2 regions of the Comamonas sp. UBA7840 genome follow, and region 1 is predicted to be linked to the other one. Evidence: predicted binding sites of a transcription regulator. Region 1 holds the regulator's gene; the other holds the start of a gene.

Region 1 (8,595 bases):
ACACCGAGCAACTGGCCATGAGCACCCTGTCTTTCCAGGACTATGTGCGCGAGCGCATGCTGCGCCGCCGCAATGAAGAGATGAGCGGCGAAGTCGCCCCGCAAGCCATGCCCACGTTTGCACGCAAAAACCGTCTGGACGCCGTGCGTGACAACGCGCCGCTGCCCAAGGCGCCTTCCGTGATCAAGCACAACCCGCTGCGTGGCTTGGCCGTGGAGCTGCCCACAGAGCAGCCCCGCAAGACGGCGATGGCGGCACCGGCAGCCACGCCTGCCTTGCTGAACGAGCTGCAATCCGTCAAGGAGCTGATTGAAGAGCGCTTCAACACCCTGACCTGGATGAACCAGACCCGCGCCAATCCGCTGCACAGCAACCTGATGCTCAAGCTGATTCGCTCCGGCTACTCGCCCGCCCTGTCGCGCACCATCATGGAACGCCTGCCGCAAGACGCCGGCCCTGCCGAGGCCATGAAGTGGCTGGTCAAGGTGCTGGAGCGCAATCTGCGCACCGACAGCGCCGATGCGCCGATCTGGGACAAGGGCGGTGTGTTTGCGCTGGTGGGCTCCACCGGTGTGGGTAAAACCACCACCGCCGCCAAGCTGGCTGCGCTGTGCGCGGCCAAGCACGGCCCCAACAGCGTGGGCCTGATTACCCTGGACACCTACCGCGTCGGCGGCCACGAGCAGCTGCGAGCCTATGGTCGCATGCTGGGCGTGGTGGCCCACCTGGCACACGACAAGGCCGCGCTGCAAGATTTGCTGGGCCTGCTGGCGGGCAAAAAAATGGTCATCATCGACACCACCGGTGTGGCGCCGCGCGACCCGCGCAAGGACGACATTCTGGAAGTGCTGGACCTGCCAGGCATTGAGCGCTTGCTGGTGGCCAACGCCGGCGCGCACGGCGACACGCTGGACGAGGCCCTGGCGGCCTTCAAGCGCGTGGGCTGCAAACAAGCCATCCTCTCCAAGGTGGATGAGGCCGTCAAACTGGCCCCGGCCCTGGACGCGCTGATTCGCCACCAGCTGGTGCTGCGCGGCATCACCAATGGCCAGCGCGTGCCGGAAGATTTTGCCCGCGCCCATGCCAACGAGTTGGTTGCCACCTCCATGCGGGCGCACACCAAATCCGCGTTTGACCCTTCCACGCTGGACATGGACTTTTACTTCACCGAATCCTCGTCGGGCACAGCCCACGGAGCGCTGCATGCTTGAGAACGCATGGCACCAAGGAACAGGCTTGCACTGGCAAGGCGCGCAGTCGTCGCTGCGTGTGCTGCCCGTGGTGCCATCGGGCGACAACGCAGACGCTACCGCCGTGTGGATGGCCTGCGCGCACCTGCAGCAGCAAGGCTACCCGGTGGTGGTCTTGGATGGCACAGAACAGGAATCCGATGCAGCCCCCGGCCTGCAAGACATGTTGCAACCGCGCCAGGGCTATGCCTTCAGTGCGCTGGCGGCAGACCTGCACAACCCACTGAGCGTGGCCACATTGCCTGCCGCACGCGGCATGGTACAGCTGCAGCACAAAGCCTCCATCACGGGCGAGCGCCCGCTGGATTTGCTCTACCGCTACGTACGCAACCATGCGCTGGTGGTGCTATGGGCACCCGCACCGCTGCTGTCTGGCATGCTGCAAGGCTGCACGCACACCCCCATTCAGCTGGTGCCTGCGCAGTCACGCAATGTGCTGAGCAGCTACCGTGCGCTCAAGCACATGTTCATCGGCTGTGGCCTGATGCCGCGCTTGGTCGCCATGCGCCCTGCCGGTTATGGCCTGGATACGGTGCTCAAGTCGCTGTCACAGTGCGCCATGCACCATTTGCATACTGAGCCCTTGTCCGAGCAGTTCGATCCCCTGCAGCCCCGCCAGCTGCAACGCTGGGCCCTACAATGTCTGGAGCATTCGGAGACTGTGTGCGCGCCCCAAGAGGCCGCCACCGCCGGATCTTCCGCCCTTTCTTCATCGTCTGCTGTGTGGAGCCATTGAGTCCATGTACACCGCCCATGGCCAGTTGGATCGCGATGCACTGATTCGCCAGCATGCCCCGCTGGTGCGTCGCATCGCACAACACATGATTGCCAAGCTCCCGCCGAACGTGGAGCTCGATGACCTGATCCAGGTTGGCATGATTGGTTTGGCCGACGCCCTGTCCCGCTTCGAATCTAGCCAAGGTGTGCAATTTGAAACCTTTGCCAGCCAGCGCATCCGCGGCGCGATGCTGGACGAGTTGCGCGACAACGACTGGATGAGCCGCAGCTCGCGCAAAGGCCAAAAAGACATCGAGCGCGCCATCCACAAGCTGGAGCAAGAGCTGGGGCGCGCGCCCAAAGAGTCCGAAATCGCCGGTGCGATGGAGCTGGAACTGGGCGAATACCAGTCCATGCTCTCCAAAGTACGCGGCACGCAGCTAATTTATCTGGAAGACATCTCCCCCGGTGAAGATGATGGCGGCAGCTTTTTGGACCGTTACGTGGCCGACGCCTCTGCCGACCCCTTCGCCATGCTGCGCGATGAGCGCATGCGTGCAGCCCTGGTCGCCGCGATTGAAAATCTGCCCGAGCGCGAGAAATACGTGATGGGCATGTACTACGAGCACGAGATGAATCTCAAGGAGATTGCCGCCGTGCTGGAAGTGACCGAGTCCCGCGTGTGCCAGCTGCACAGCCAGGCCGTGGCCCGTTTGCGCACCAAGATGCGCGCCCACTAAAGCGCCGCAGCAGGCTTTGCACCCACCATAAAAAAAGCGCCTGACAAGGCGCTTTTTTTATGAGAATATTTTTTGATAGCTGTTAGCGCTTTTCTAGACTTGCTTTCAACACAATTTCATATGAAAAGCCAAGCTATACAAGCGCCAGCGGCTATGTAATGAAAACTTGTTAGCCGCTGATGTGATACAGCCGCGCCACCGAAGCGGCATTGCCCGGCTGCTTGCTGCCGCCGTACGTGTGGCTGATGGACTGCTCGGGCATCAACGCGGCCAGTTGCTGCGCGGCAATCGCCGACACCTTGGCAATATGGCCGCGCATTTGCGTCATGCGCTCGGACATGGCTTGCATGCGTGCAATGTTTTCGGGCGTAAATTGCTCAGGGCCAAAGCGCTGCGCCAGCCCGGCAAAGGCCTGCATGCCGTCGCGCAACTGGCGAATGGCGTGTTCGGTGGATTCAGGCTGGTTTTCCAGCACCAAGGCATTGACCAAGTCGATCATGCCGTCAATTTGTTCCAGAGCTTCACGAAGTTGCATGGGGAGATCAGCTGTTGAGCGGGTTGAGACGGAGTTCGGGCGCTAGACACCAGTGAGGCCGAAGGTCGGAAGGCCAGCACCGGCGCACAGCGCCCGTAGAAAACTTAAATGCGGCTGGCGCCCAGCAGGCCTGCGGCGTCGACCAGCATCTTGTCGGCCACCACGCTGGCGTTCACTTTGAACGTGCCGTTGGCAATGGCTTCGCGGATGGCATTGACCTTGGCCATGTCCACATCCGACGAAGACTTGGAATTTTGATCCAGCGAACGCACCGAGTTCGATACGGTCACGGGTACACCTGCGGCATTCGCGCGGCTTTGCTGCACCACCTCACTGGCGGTACCGCTCTTGCTTTGCTGGGCTTGCTGTGTGGCGTTTTGCTGCAACTTGGCTGCCAGCATTTCAACGTTGGTATTTTGTCCGACCTTCATTTCCTACTCCAATTGCCCGCTCAAGGGCTCTGTAGTCTAGCTATCGACCGCCCAAGAAGGAACTTGAGGATTTTCTTTCAAAAGCTTGTATCACTGTGCAACAACGACTTCGCCTTGCTGATTGACGGTACCAATCACGGTGCGGCCATTCTCCATGCGAACGCGCACATTCTGCCCGGCCGAGCCGCTCTCCAAGGCCTTGCCCGATGAAGTCACCGCAAACCCGCTGCCTTGCACCACCACCTTCACGCCAGCGCCGGGCTTGAAAATTTCTGGCGCTTTGACCATGGTCTGGCGCAATGCCATGCCTGCGGTCAGGTTGCGCGCCGCCGTTTGTCCGACCCAGTCATCCGGCAACGCGATGATGGAATGCGGCGACTCCGCCCAGTCCACCTCAGATTGCATCGCATGCTCATGGGTCAGCACCTCTCCCATGCTGACGTTGTTCACCAGCACCCAGGCCGGGCCAAACGCCCTGATGGTCACGGGCATGAACACATTCCAGGGCTTGGCGCCTTCAACGCAACGCATACCTATGCGGGTGCGCCCCCACAGCTTGCTGCCGCTGGGCAGATAGGGCTCCACGCGCAGGCAGGGGGCCAGGTTCAAGCGCGGGTCCAGCTTTCCCACCTGCACTTCCATGCGCAGCGGCATGCTTTGCTGCGCCTCCGTTTGCGCCAGCGCACCTTGCAGCCACTGGTTGCTGATGTCTGCCAAATCTTCTGCCCAGACCGTCGAGGCACTCACGGCCACCAGCAAACCCACACCAGCGCGCACCACTGCACGCGCCATGCGCGAGGCGGTCAAAGAAAGCGGAAAAACAGAATCAACCATGACACGCACTGTAGAGAAGATGCCGCCCTGCTAAGCGCCAAAGTACGCCTGCAACCCCGCTTTCTTCGCGCTTTAGCAAAACGCCCGAATTTCCATAATCGCTGCACGCACCGAAGTCCGTCGAGGTCAGGTGCAGCCCGTTGTCGTTTTCATCTCTTGCAAGGATTCACATGCTCAACAAAATGACAAGTCGTTTGGATTTCCACAGCGATGCGCTGCTGTTGCGCGCAGAGCGCCAGCGTGTGATTTCCAGCAATATTGCCAACGCCGACACACCCGGTTACGTAGCCCGCGACTTCAATTTCGCCAAAACCCTGCAGGCGGCGCAGGGCGAAAACGGCTCCGTGCGCCAAGCCTTGCAAGCTGCCAGCACGACGCATACCCAGCATATGCCTTTGCCCACCGAAAAATTCGGCACCGATGGCAAAGGCCCTTTGGGCTATGCACTGGCATCGCAACCCAGCCTGGACAACAACACCGTAGATCTGGACCGCGAGCGCGCCAACTTTGTGGATAACGCCGTGCGCTATGAAGCCACGCTGCGCTTTCTCAATGGCCAGTCCAAAACCATGCTCAGCGCCATCACTGGCCAGTAAGTCGCACTGACACAAGGAAGTAACAGCCATGTCTATGTTTTCTATCTTCAGCGTTTCAGGCAGTGCCATCAGCGCGCAATCGCAGCGCTTGAACGTGGTGGCCTCCAACTTGGCCAACGTGGATGCCGTCGCCGGCCCCGATGGCGAGTCGTACAAGGCTCGCCAAGTCGTCTTCCAAACCCACCCCATGGGCCCCGAGGGCTCTGCAGGAGTGAAGGTCAAAGACATCACGGAAGACAACACCCCCGGCCGCCGCGTGCACAACCCTGAGCACCCGCTGGCCGATGAACAAGGCTACGTCACCCACTCCAACGTCAATGCCGTCGATGAGATGGTCAACATGATCTCGGCTTCCCGTTCGTACCAGAACAACGTGGAAGTCATGAACACCGCCAAGTCGCTGCTGCTCAAAACACTGCAGCTGGGCCAATAAGTACAGAAAGTAGGCGCACATGATTTCCGGCGTATCCAACACCACCTCGTCCGCAAACAAAGCTGGCAGCGCCACATCGGCTGCCGATATGCAGGATCAGTTTTTGACTTTGCTGGTTGCCCAGCTCAAAAACCAAGATCCCACCAGCCCCATGGACAACGCACAGATGACCTCGCAGATGGCGCAAATCAGCACCGTCAGCGGCATCGAGAAGCTCAACGACACCGTCTCCAGCGTGACCAACCAGTTCTCGTCCATGCAAATGCTGCAGGGCGCGTCCATGATTGGCCACACTGTGCTCTCCGAAGGCAACCAGCTGGGTCTGGCTGCCTCGCAAAACGAAGACGGCAGCACCCGTCTGAGCGGCACTGCAGGCTTTGACTTGGAAGGCTCTGCCGCCAATGTCACCGTCACCATCACTACCGCTTCCGGCCAGTTGGTAGACACCATGGATCTGGGCACTGCAGCCTCCGGTCGCAACTACTTTACATGGGACGGCAGCAACTACACCGGCGACAACATGGATCTGCGCTTCAAGGTCACCGCCACCAATGGCGATGCCACCGTCAAAGCCACCACCCTGTCCCCCAACGCCGTGGTTGCCACCAGCATCAGCAATGGTTCGCTCATGCTTGAGCTGGCTAATGGCAGCAGCGTTAACTACAACAGCGTCAAGGCTGTGTTCTAAATTCGTAGGAGCTAATCATGGGTTTCCATCACGGACTTTCCGGCCTGAACGCTTCCAGCAAAAACCTGGACGTCATTGGCCACAACATCGCCAACAGCAACACCGTGGGTTTCAAGAATTCCCGCGCTGAATTCAATGAAATGGTCGCCAGCGCCATGGGTGCCGCCAGCACCAACAACACCGGCATCGGTGTGAGCGTGGCCGCCGTTTCGCAACAGTTCACCCAAGGTGTGATTACCCCCAGCGCCAATGGCCTGGATATGGCGATCAATGGCGATGGCTTCTTTGTCGTGCAAACCGGCACCGGCACTGCTTACACCCGCAACGGCGCGTTCCAACTGAACAAATCCGGCGAGCTGGTCACCGTCAACGGCGATAAAGTGCAAGGCTATGCAATCAATCCGGACACTGGCGTGCGCACCAGTGTGGCACTGAGCAATTTGGTGTTCCCCACCGGCGCCCCAATTGCTGCAAAGCAAACCGATAACGTCAAAGCCACTATTAACCTGGATGCACGCGTAAACCAAGACGCTGTGCCCGCACCGGCTCGTGCAACCTATGGCACATCGCTGGAAGTGTTTGACGAACAAGGTATGGCCACGCCGTTGGCCATGTACTTTGAAAAAACTGATGGCAATACCTGGACGGTGTATGACAGCCTCAATCCAACGGATGCACCGATTGGCCAGCTGACGTTTGACTCCACCGGCAAATTGCAAGGCGTTTCCACTTATGCTGGCTTAGGAACCGACGCCAATGGCGTAGCCCCCGGAGACCCAGGCTACATCGACACCCATACCTTTAACGCACCTGCTGGCACTACTTTGACCACTGAAGTGCAAACCACCAACCCGAACAACCCCAATCCAGGCCCTTGGAATGTTTCCATCGACCTGAGCGGCGTCTCCCAACTGGGCAGCGCTTTCTCGGTGGCTCGATTGACCCAAGATGGCTACGCCTCGGGCGAGCTGACATCGGTGAACGTGGGTTCGGACGGCACCTTGATGGCCACTTACTCCAACGGCATCACCCGCCCTGAGGCACAGATTGCACTGGCCAAATTCACCAACACCCAGGGCCTGCAGCCCGATGGGAATAACAACTGGGTGGCTTCCAGCGACTCTGGCCCAGCCATCTATGGCGCGGCAGGCTCCGGCAGCTTCGGCACCATCCAGGGCAGCGCGCTGGAAGAGTCCAACGTCGACCTGACTGCCCAGCTGGTGGGCATGATGACTGCGCAGCGCGCCTACCAGGCCAACGCCCAGACCATCAAGACCCAAGACCAAATCTTCTCGACCTTGGTCAACCTGCGCTAAGCAGTGTGAACACGCGCGACTAGGAGCAATACATGGACCGCATCATCTACACCACCATGACCGGCGCCAACGCCGCTGCGCAACGGCAGGCGGTGCTTTCCAACAACTTGGCCAACGTCTCGACCACGGGTTTCCGTGCCGAGCTGAGCACCTTCCGTTCGGTGCCGCTGGAAGGCCAGGGCTCCAGCACGCGTGTCTTTGGATTGGACGCCACCTCCGGCTACCTGGAGCAAGCAGGCCCGGCCATTCAAACCGGCAAAAGCACCGACCTGATGGCGCGCGGCAACTCCTGGTTCGCCGTGCAAGGCCTGGATGGTCTGGAGGCCTACACCCGCAACGGTGCACTGGAAGTGACTGCGGACGGCCAGCTCGTCACCGCTACCGGCTTGCCCGTGCTCACCGATGGCGGTGCACCCGTGGATGTGCCCCAGAACGCCAAGATCAGCTTTGGCGGCGATGGCACGGTGGTGGCCACCCTGGATGGGCAAGACCCCATCAACATCGGTCGCCTGAAGATGGTGACCCCCAATATGGAGCAGGCCCTCAAGCGTGGCGATGATGGCCTGTTTCGCAACGCCCAAGGCGATTTGCCCGCAGACGCCAACGCCACCATGGTGGCGGGTGCTCTGGAAGGCTCCAACGTGAATGCGGTGGAAGCCATGGTCGGCATGATCGCCGCCTCGCGCCAGTTTGAACAGCAAATGAAGCTGCTGACCACCGCCGAGACCAACGACAAGACCGCCAGCCAACTGCTGAGCATGAACGGCTAAAGCCGATCACTAACGAATACGGAAGGAAACTTCACCATGATGAATTCCCTGTGGATTGCCAAGACTGGTATGTCTGCCCAGCAGACGCAGATGGACGTGGTCTCGCACAACTTGTCCAACGTCTCCACCACCGGCTACAAGCGCCAAAGCGCGGTGTTTGAAGACTTGATCTACCAGAACCTGCGCCAGGTGGGTTCCCAAGCGGACGAGCAAAACACTCTGCCCACCGGCATGCACCTGGGCCTGGGTGTGCGCACCGTGGCCACCACCCGCAATTTCACCCAA
Region 2 (8,595 bases), on a different contig from region 1:
CGGGCACCAAGCCATGCTGGCGCTGCTGTCCGCCGAAGCCTCCCAGCGCCACATTCCTACGTGCGTGCTGACGTTTGAGCCCCACCCGCGGGACTACTTTGCGGAAAAATTCAAAAAGCCAGAGCTTGCCCCTGCGCGCGTAGGTACGCTGCGCGACAAGCTCTCGCAGCTGAAGCTGTGTGGCGTTGACCAGGTCATCGTGCTGCCCTTCAACGAAAAACTGGCCAGCCAGTCGCCAGACACGTTTATCCAAGAAGTCCTGCTCGATGGTTTGGGGGCGCAATATGTGCTGGTGGGCGATGACTTCAAATTTGGTGCCCAGCGCGCGGGCGACTACGCGATGCTGGACGCGGCAGGGCAGGCACAAGGCTTTGACGTGGCGCGCATGAACAGCTACGAGGTGCATGGCGAGCGCGTCTCCAGCACCACCGTGCGTGCGGCACTGGCACGGGGCGATATGGCGCTGGCCGCGCAGATGCTGGGCCACCCCTACACCATCTCCGGCCATGTGGTGCATGGCCGCAAGCTGGGCCGCCAATTGGCGGAATCCACCCCCGGTGCACAGGACGGTTTTCGCACCTTGAATCTGCGCTTTAACCACTGGAAACCAGCCGCCAGCGGCATCTTTGCCGTGCTGGTGCATGGCCTGGGCGCGCAGCCGCTGCGCGGTGTGGCCAACCTGGGCGTGCGCCCCTCGCTGGACCCCAACGACGTCAATGGCGGGCGTGTGCTGCTAGAGACGCACTGCCTGGATTGGCCGCTTCCACTCGGTGGCGAAGATGCCTACGGTAAAATCATCCGTGTGGAACTTTTGCACAAACTGCACGACGAGCTCAAATACGACAGTCTGGCGGCCCTCACTACGGGTATTGCCAAGGACTGCGATGACGCGCGCGCGTTATTCGCCTCGTACACCGAAACCCGTCGCCAAACCACGCGCGACCGAATTTGACGCTCGCTCCTGTCAGCTCGGGCGCCGGCATTGCGCTCGGTGCTCCATCCCCGCTTTTTACGCCCGGCCGATAAAGCCCGGTAAGTCCTCAAGGTTCCCCCATGTCTGAACAGAAATCGAACAAGCCCGAAGCGTCCGCCTACCGCGCCACGCTGAATATGCCCGACACCCCCTTCCCCATGCGCGGCGACCTGCCCAAGCGCGAGCCCGCCTGGGCCAAGGAGTGGGATGAGCAGGGCATTTACAAGAAGCTGCGCGATGCCCGCAGTGGGGCACCCAAGTTCATCCTGCACGACGGCCCGCCCTACGCGAATGGCAAGTTGCACATCGGCCATGCGGTGAACAAGATTTTGAAGGACATGATCGTCAAGAGCCGCCAGCTCGAAGGCTTTGACGCGCTGTACGCCCCCGGCTGGGACTGCCACGGCCTACCAATTGAAAACGCCATCGAAAAACTGCATGGCCGCAACCTGCCCCGCGACGAAATGCAGGCCAAGAGCCGTGCCTTTGCCACCGAGCAGATCGCACAGCAGATGGCGGACTTCAAGCGCCTGGGCGTGCTGGGTGACTGGGATCACCCCTACAAGACCATGAACTACGCGAACGAAGCCAACGAGCTGCGTGCGCTCAAAAAGGTCATGGAGCGCGGTTTTGTCTACCGCGGCCTCAAGCCCGTGTACTGGTGCTTTGACTGCGCCTCCTCGCTGGCCGAGTTTGAAATCGAATACGCCGACAAGCAGTCGCAGACGCTGGACGTGATGTTCCCTGCCGCCGACCCGGCCAAGCTGGCAGCGGCCTTTGGCCTGCCATCGCTGAACAAAGAAGCGTTTGTGGTGATCTGGACCACCACGGCGTGGACCATTCCCGCCAACCAAGCGCTGAACGTCAACCCCGATCTGGAATACAGCCTGGTCGATACCGAGCGCGGTCTGCTGGTGCTGGCTTCGGCACTGGTCGAAAAGTGCCTGGCACGCTGGAAGATTGAAGGCACCGTGGTCGCCACCGCCCAGGGCAAACAGCTCGACCACATGCCCTTCAAGCACCCGCTGGCGCACGTGGACAAGGGCTATGACCGCATCTCGCCCGTGTACCTGGCCGAATACGCCACCGCTGAAGACGGTACCGGTATCGTGCACTCGTCGCCTGCATACGGGGTGGACGACTTCAACTCCTGCGTGGCCAACGGGCTGGACTACAAGGACATCCTGAACCCCGTGACCGGCAACGGCGTGTATGCGGCTGATCTGCCCCTGTTTGGCGGCCAGCACATCTGGAAGGCTGTGCCCGTGATTCTGGACGCCCTGAAGGTGGCCAATCGCCTGATGGATACCACCGGCCTGACCCACAGCTACCCGCACTGCTGGCGCCACAAAACGCCCGTCATCTACCGTGCCGCCGCCCAGTGGTTCATTCGCATGGACGAGGGCGAAGGCGTGTTCACCGACCCTGCGCAAAAGCCCGAAAAAACCCTGCGCCAGATCGCGCTGGAGGCCATTGAAGCCACCAACTTCTACCCCGAAAACGGCAAGGACCGCCTACGCGCCATGATCGCGGGCCGCCCGGACTGGTGCATCTCGCGCCAGCGTTCGTGGGGTGTGCCCATCCCCTTCTTCCTGCATGTGGACACGGGCGCGCTGCACCCGCGCACCATGGAGATCATCGACCAGGCCGCTGCCATGATCGAGCAAGGCGGTATCGAGGCTTGGAGCCGCGTGACCACCGAGGAAATCCTGGGCGCTGAAGAAGCCAAGCTCTACACCAAGAGCACCGACATTCTGGAAGTGTGGTTCGACTCCGGCTCCACCTTCTGGCACGTGCTGCGCGGCTCGCACACCGGCCACCACCATGACCACGGCCCCGAGGCCGATCTGTACCTGGAAGGGCACGATCAGCACCGCGGCTGGTTCCACTCTTCGCTGCTGCTGGCCAGCGCCATCTTTGGCCGCGCGCCGTACCGCGGCCTGCTGACCCACGGCTTCACCGTGGACGGCCAGGGCAAGAAGATGTCCAAGTCGCTGGGCAACACCGTGGCGCCGCAGGACGTCTCCAGCAAAATGGGCGCAGAAATCATCCGCCTGTGGGTGGCCTCGACCGACTACTCGGGCGACCTGGGTATTGACGACAAGATCCTGGCCCGCGTCGTGGATGCCTACCGCCGCATCCGCAACACGCTGCGCTTTTTGCTGGCCAACACCAGCGACTTTGACGTTGCCACCGATGCCGTGGCTTACGACGACCTGCTGGAAATCGACCAGTACGCGCTGGCGCGTGCGGCCCAGCTGCAACAAGACATTCTGGGCCACTACAAGGTCTACGAATTCCACCCCGTGGTCGCCAAGATCCAGCTGTTCTGCTCGGAAGACCTGGGGGGCTTTTACCTGGACGTGTTGAAAGACCGCCTGTACACCAGCGCGCCTAAGAGTCTGGCGCGCCGCTCGGCACAGACTGCGCTGCACCAGATCACCCATGCGCTGCTGCGCTGGATGGCGCCCTTCCTGTCGTTCACGGCCGAAGAAGCGTGGAAGATCGTGGGCCACAGCGAATCCATTTTCCTGGAGCAGTTCACCACGCTGCCCGCTGGCGACGAAGCGCTGCTGGCCAAGTGGAACCGCATCTGCGAAATCCGCAACCAGGTCAACAAGGACATCGAAGTGGTGCGCGGCACCGGCGCCGTGGGCTCATCCCTGCAGGCCGAAGTCACGCTGACCGCCGAGCCCGAAGATCTGGCCCTGCTGCAGTCGTTGGGCGAGGACCTGAAGTTTGTCTTCATCACCTCGGCCGCGCAGGCGGTCGCCGGTGAGGCGCTGGCCACCAGCGTCCAGGCCAGCGAACACGCCAAGTGCGAGCGCTGCTGGCACTACCGTGACGACGTGGGCGTCAACCCCGCGCACCCCACCCTCTGCGGCCGCTGCGACAGCAATCTGCACGGCGAAGGTGAAGTGCGCACCAAGGCCTAAGCCTTGTGTGGGCTGCGGCGCTCTTTCAAAAAGGGAGCGCCTAGCGCTTGTATTTATTAGGTTTCAATATGTTTTTATATGAAAAGCCAATGGATACAAGCGCGATCAGCTATATTTTTCTGCCCTTACCTCTCAAAGGCACGCCATGCGTTCTCCGGCTTCTATCTCCCCTGGTATGACCCGCAAGCCTGCTTATTGGCCCTGGCTGGTCTGGGCAGCCCTGCTGGTGGGGCTCGACCAATTCACCAAACAGTGGATTTTGAGTTTCTTTGAATACGGTGACTGGACCCCGGTCACCAGCTTCTTCAACATCGTGCGTGCGCACAATACCGGTGCGGCGTTCAGCTTCTTGGCCGACCACGGCGGCTGGCAGCGCTGGCTGTTTGTGGGCATTGGCGCTGTAGCCACCGTGCTCATCATCTGGCAGCTGCGCAAACACCCGCAGCAAAAGTTTTTCTGCTTCTCGATTGCCAGCATTTTGGGCGGCGCCCTGGGCAATGTGATCGACCGCCTGCAGCACGGCTATGTGGTGGATTTCCTGGATTTTCACTGGCGCGGCGCCCACTACCCAGCCTTCAACGTGGCCGATATTGCCATTTGCATTGGCGCAGCCAGCCTGATCCTGGATGAAATTTTGCGTGCCCGCCGCGCCAAACAATAAGCACCCAAACATGTTTACATAGCCCGCTACTGCGGGCTTTTTTGCGCCTCGCCGTAAGACGCCCCACCGATTACGAAATATTTCAGTTTTGATACAAAGTGCCGAAATGCATTCAGGCCTGCTGCATACACATGTAGCAAGCTGAGTGCGCGCCGCATTGCGGCGATGTGGTTGCAACTTTCACGCAAGAGGTTCTCCCCCATGACTATGGGAATCAATACCAATCTTGCCTCGATCAATGCACAGAGGATGCTGAGCAGCAGTCAAAGCAGCTTAGCGACTTCCATGCAAAGGCTTTCTAGCGGGTTACGTGTGAACTCCGCCAAAGACGATGCTGCAGGCCTAGCCATCGCGGAGAGAATGAACAGCCAAATTCGAGGCATGAATCAGGCAGCAAGAAATGCCAACGATGGCATTTCACTGCTCCAAACAGCTGAAGGCGCCAGCAGCAAAATCACTGACATGCTGCAGCGTATGCGTGAAATTGCGGTGCAATCTGCCAATGCCACCAACTCGGCGCAAGACCGCAAGGCCCTGCAAGCTGAAGTATCTCAACTCAAACAAGAAATTGACCGGGTAGGTCTTACCACTAAGTTCAATGGACTGAAGGTGTTTGACCAAAGCCGCTCCCCTGTGGCTGGAGGCAATCCCGATGCGTATGTGGTGATGCAAAAACTCCGGGATGGCTGGCTGGCTCATGCCGAACAGTTAGTCAAAGACCGCTACGGGATTGAAGCCCCTGCGGGCGAAGGCATGCGCGTCAACCTGACCACTTTCACCGACGGCAAGTACAACGTGCTCGCCTCGGTAGGGTCTGCGGTTCCAACCAGTGGCCCTGGCAACAGCATTACGCTCAACATCGATTTGGCAGATTTCAAAGACATCGATGAAACCGAGGCTATCCAGACCATTGCCCACGAAATGGTGCATGCCGTCATGGCCAAAGGACAGAGCTGGGGCTCGCTCAAAGCAGGTAACAATACATGGCTGACCGAAGGGGTCGCTGAATTTGTCTACGGCGCTGACAGCCGCGTTCAAGGCATTGTGCAAAGTCCGGGGGGGTGGAACAACATCTCCAGCAAAAGCATCGCCGACACATGGGGCAGTGATAACAACAGCTATGGCTTTGGCTACATCGCCACCCGTGTGCTGCACGAAGAGCTCAAAGCCAATGGTGTCAGCGATGGTATTGCAGGGTTGCTGCAACAGTTACAGAACACCAACCACGTAACACTGGAGGCTGCGGTCCAGGCCACCATCTCATCGGCCAGTGGCACCACCTCCACCTACTCACTGACCACAGATCTGCAAGGAAAAATCACCGCCTTGTTTGCCGACCCAGTGGCCAGAGATGCATTGCTCAACCTCAGCAATGCAGACACTGGTGGCATCGGTGGCGCAGATGCAGATGGCGGCACGGTCAGAGCTGGGGCTAACAGCGTGGCGCCTGACTCTACGCTGAGCAGCAACACCATGAACCGGTTTGCAGCCAACTGGGAAAGCATTCCTTCAGGCACCAGCCTGGGGCAAGTCATGGGCTTCCAGGTAGGAGCAAATGCTGGCGACTTTGTCTACACCAATGTGGGCAGCATGAATTTGGGTTCTCTAGGGATTGAGTCCTTGGACGTAAGCACTGCCAGTAGCTCCAGATCCGCCATGGTGCTTCTGGACAATGCGATTGACTATGTCAGCAGCCAGCGCGGTTCGATGGGTGCCTTGATGTCTCGCTTTGAAAACATCATTGCTACCCTCGATATCAGTAGCGAAAACGCATCCGCCAGCCGCAGCAGAATCATGGATGCAGACTTTGCCGTTGAAACAGCCAACCTCAGCCGTACGCAAATCCTGCAACAAGCAGGAACGGCCATGGTTGCGCAAGCTAATCAACTCCCACAGCAAGTGCTTTCGTTATTGCGCTAACTGCGCTCCCATAAAAAAAGCAGGCACAAAGCCTGCTTTTTTTATGCCTACAGGAACACCCTGTATACAAATCGCACCCTGTCGTGCGTTATTGCATCTGAATCGCACTACGTTGCTGTATGCGGCGTATATTCCCAAGCTCCTTTGTCGAGCATCCATGAAGCATTTACTGAATCTTTTAGCCGCTATTGCCCTCTTGGTTTGGGGCACCCAACTGGTCCGCACCGGCGTTTTGCGCGTTTTCGGGGCGAATTTGCGCCAATTTATTTCGCGTGGGGTAAGCAACCGGCTCAAAGCAGTGCTTTCAGGGATCGGGGTCACTGCCATCGTGCAGTCCAGCACGGCAACGGCGCTGATCGTCTCGTCGTTTGTGGGCCAGGGCATGGTCTCCCTCACTGCGGCGCTGGCCGTGATGCTGGGCGCGGATGTGGGCACCAGCGTGATGGCTGTGGTTTTCTCGCTGGATTTGTCGTGGCTGTCACCGCTGTTTATTTTTGTGGGCGTGGTGATGTTCATCTCACGCCAGGACACCACCGCAGGGCGTGTAGGTCGTGTTTTTATTGGCCTGGGCTTGATGCTGCTGGCGCTGCGCCTGATCACTGAATCCACCACCGTCCTGACCCAAAGCCCCACCATGCTGACGCTGCTGGAGGCTTTGACCAGTGACATCACCATGGAGGTGCTCACTGGCGCCATCATCTCCATCATTTCTTATTCCAGCTTGGCCACCGTGCTGCTGGTGGCCACATTGGCCGCCTCAGGCGGTATTCCGGTGGATGTGGCCCTGGGGCTGGTGATTGGTGCCAACCTGGGCAGCGGTTTGCTGGCGGTGCTGACCACGCTGAAGGCCAATGTCCAAACCCGCCAAGTGCCCTTGGGCAATCTGATGTTCAAGATGGTGGGCGTGGTGCTGATGATCCCCCTGATTGGCCCCTGGCATACGTACATGCGCGCCGTGGCCCCCGATGTGGGCACCTTGGTGGTGCTGTTCCACCTGGCATTCAATACGGTGGTGGCCATGGTGTGCATTTTGCTCACCGGGCGCATCGCCTTCATCGTGGAAAAAATCTTGCCCGTGCAGGTGGCGTCGCCCTCTACCAGCCGCCCCCACCATCTGGATGCATCGGCGCTGAGCACCCCATCGCTGGCCATCTCGTGCGCGGCCCGTGAAGCACTGCACCAGGCCGACGTGGTCGAATCCATGCTGCTGGGCCTCAAGCGCGTGTGGCAAACCGATGACCAGAAGCTGGCTGAAGACCTGCGCAAGCTCGATGATGAAGTGGACGATTTGTACTCCGCCATCAAGTACTACATGACCAAAATTTCGCGTGCCGAACTGGACGAGAAGGAAGGCCGCCGCTGGACCGACATCATCAGCTTCACGATCAATATGGAGCAGGTGGGCGACTTGGTGGAGCGCGTGCTGCAGGACGTGGAAGACAAGAAGATCAAAAAGGGGCGCCAGTTTTCCCAAGCGGGGCTGGAAGAGATCAACCGCATGCACGACCACCTAGTGGCTAACTTGCGTCTGGCCATGAGCGTGTTCTTGAACGGTAATGTGCGCGACGCACAAAAACTGCTGGAAGAAAAGGCGCGCTTCCGTGATCTGGAGCTGGCCTACTCTGCCACCCACCTGGATCGCCTGTCGGACAACACGGTACAAAGCATTGAGACCAGCTCGCTGCACATTGACTTGATCAGTGACCTCAAGCGCATCAACTCACTGCTGTGCTCGGTGGCCTACCCGATTTTGGAATCCGCTGGCGCGCTGGCACCCAGCCGCCTGCGTGAGCCTTTGGAGCACCGTTAAACCCTCTCCGAGCAGCGCTTGCCCGCATGCGCTGCCACCAAAAAAGCCGCTGAATCAGCGGCTTTTTTTATGACGGCCAGGGCCGGCCGTGCAAGCAGCGTCACAAATCCAGATAGTCGGCCAGCACCAAGGTGGCTTCCGGGGTGAACAGGCCTTGCTCCAGCCACTGCATCAGGGTGGGCAGGTCAATGCACTGAAATTGCTGTACTTCACCATCTTGGTTGCGGGGCTCCAGGCCATCCGGCACCACAGCGCTGAACCAGTCAATGCGCTCACGCATGTAAGCCACGCCCCC

What was found. Region 1 encodes FliA, which starts transcription of late flagellar genes. Its sites were predicted from a motif close to CTAAAGTTTNNNNNNNNNNNGCCGNTA; they were not measured.
Positions count from the first base shown of each region.
Region 2: the regulator FliA is predicted to act here: its motif matches at 4,651-4,677, upstream of B3R00_RS13765 (flagellinolysin).

Region 1 covers NZ_DLTI01000016.1:46,167-54,761, forward strand. Annotated here, with positions in the region: gene flhF (flagellar biosynthesis protein FlhF) at 1-1,211, shown strand, start outside; gene B3R00_RS04805 (hypothetical protein) at 1,204-1,986, shown strand; gene B3R00_RS04810 (RNA polymerase sigma factor FliA) at 1,991-2,707, shown strand; gene B3R00_RS04815 (hypothetical protein) at 2,877-3,242, opposite strand; gene flgM (flagellar biosynthesis anti-sigma factor FlgM) at 3,347-3,673, opposite strand; gene flgA (flagellar basal body P-ring formation chaperone FlgA) at 3,764-4,507, opposite strand; gene flgB (flagellar basal body rod protein FlgB) at 4,678-5,103, shown strand; gene flgC (flagellar basal body rod protein FlgC) at 5,132-5,536, shown strand; gene B3R00_RS04840 (flagellar hook assembly protein FlgD) at 5,556-6,224, shown strand; gene flgE (flagellar hook protein FlgE) at 6,242-7,540, shown strand; gene flgF (flagellar basal-body rod protein FlgF) at 7,573-8,310, shown strand; gene flgG (flagellar basal-body rod protein FlgG) at 8,347-8,595, shown strand, end outside.
Region 2 covers NZ_DLTI01000034.1:105,104-113,698, forward strand. Annotated here, with positions in the region: gene B3R00_RS13750 (bifunctional riboflavin kinase/FAD synthetase) at 1-952, shown strand, start outside; gene ileS (isoleucine--tRNA ligase) at 1,054-3,909, shown strand; gene lspA (signal peptidase II) at 4,055-4,570, shown strand; gene B3R00_RS13765 (flagellinolysin) at 4,772-6,490, shown strand; gene B3R00_RS13770 (Na/Pi cotransporter family protein) at 6,648-8,300, shown strand; gene B3R00_RS13775 (NUDIX hydrolase) at 8,401-8,595, opposite strand, start outside.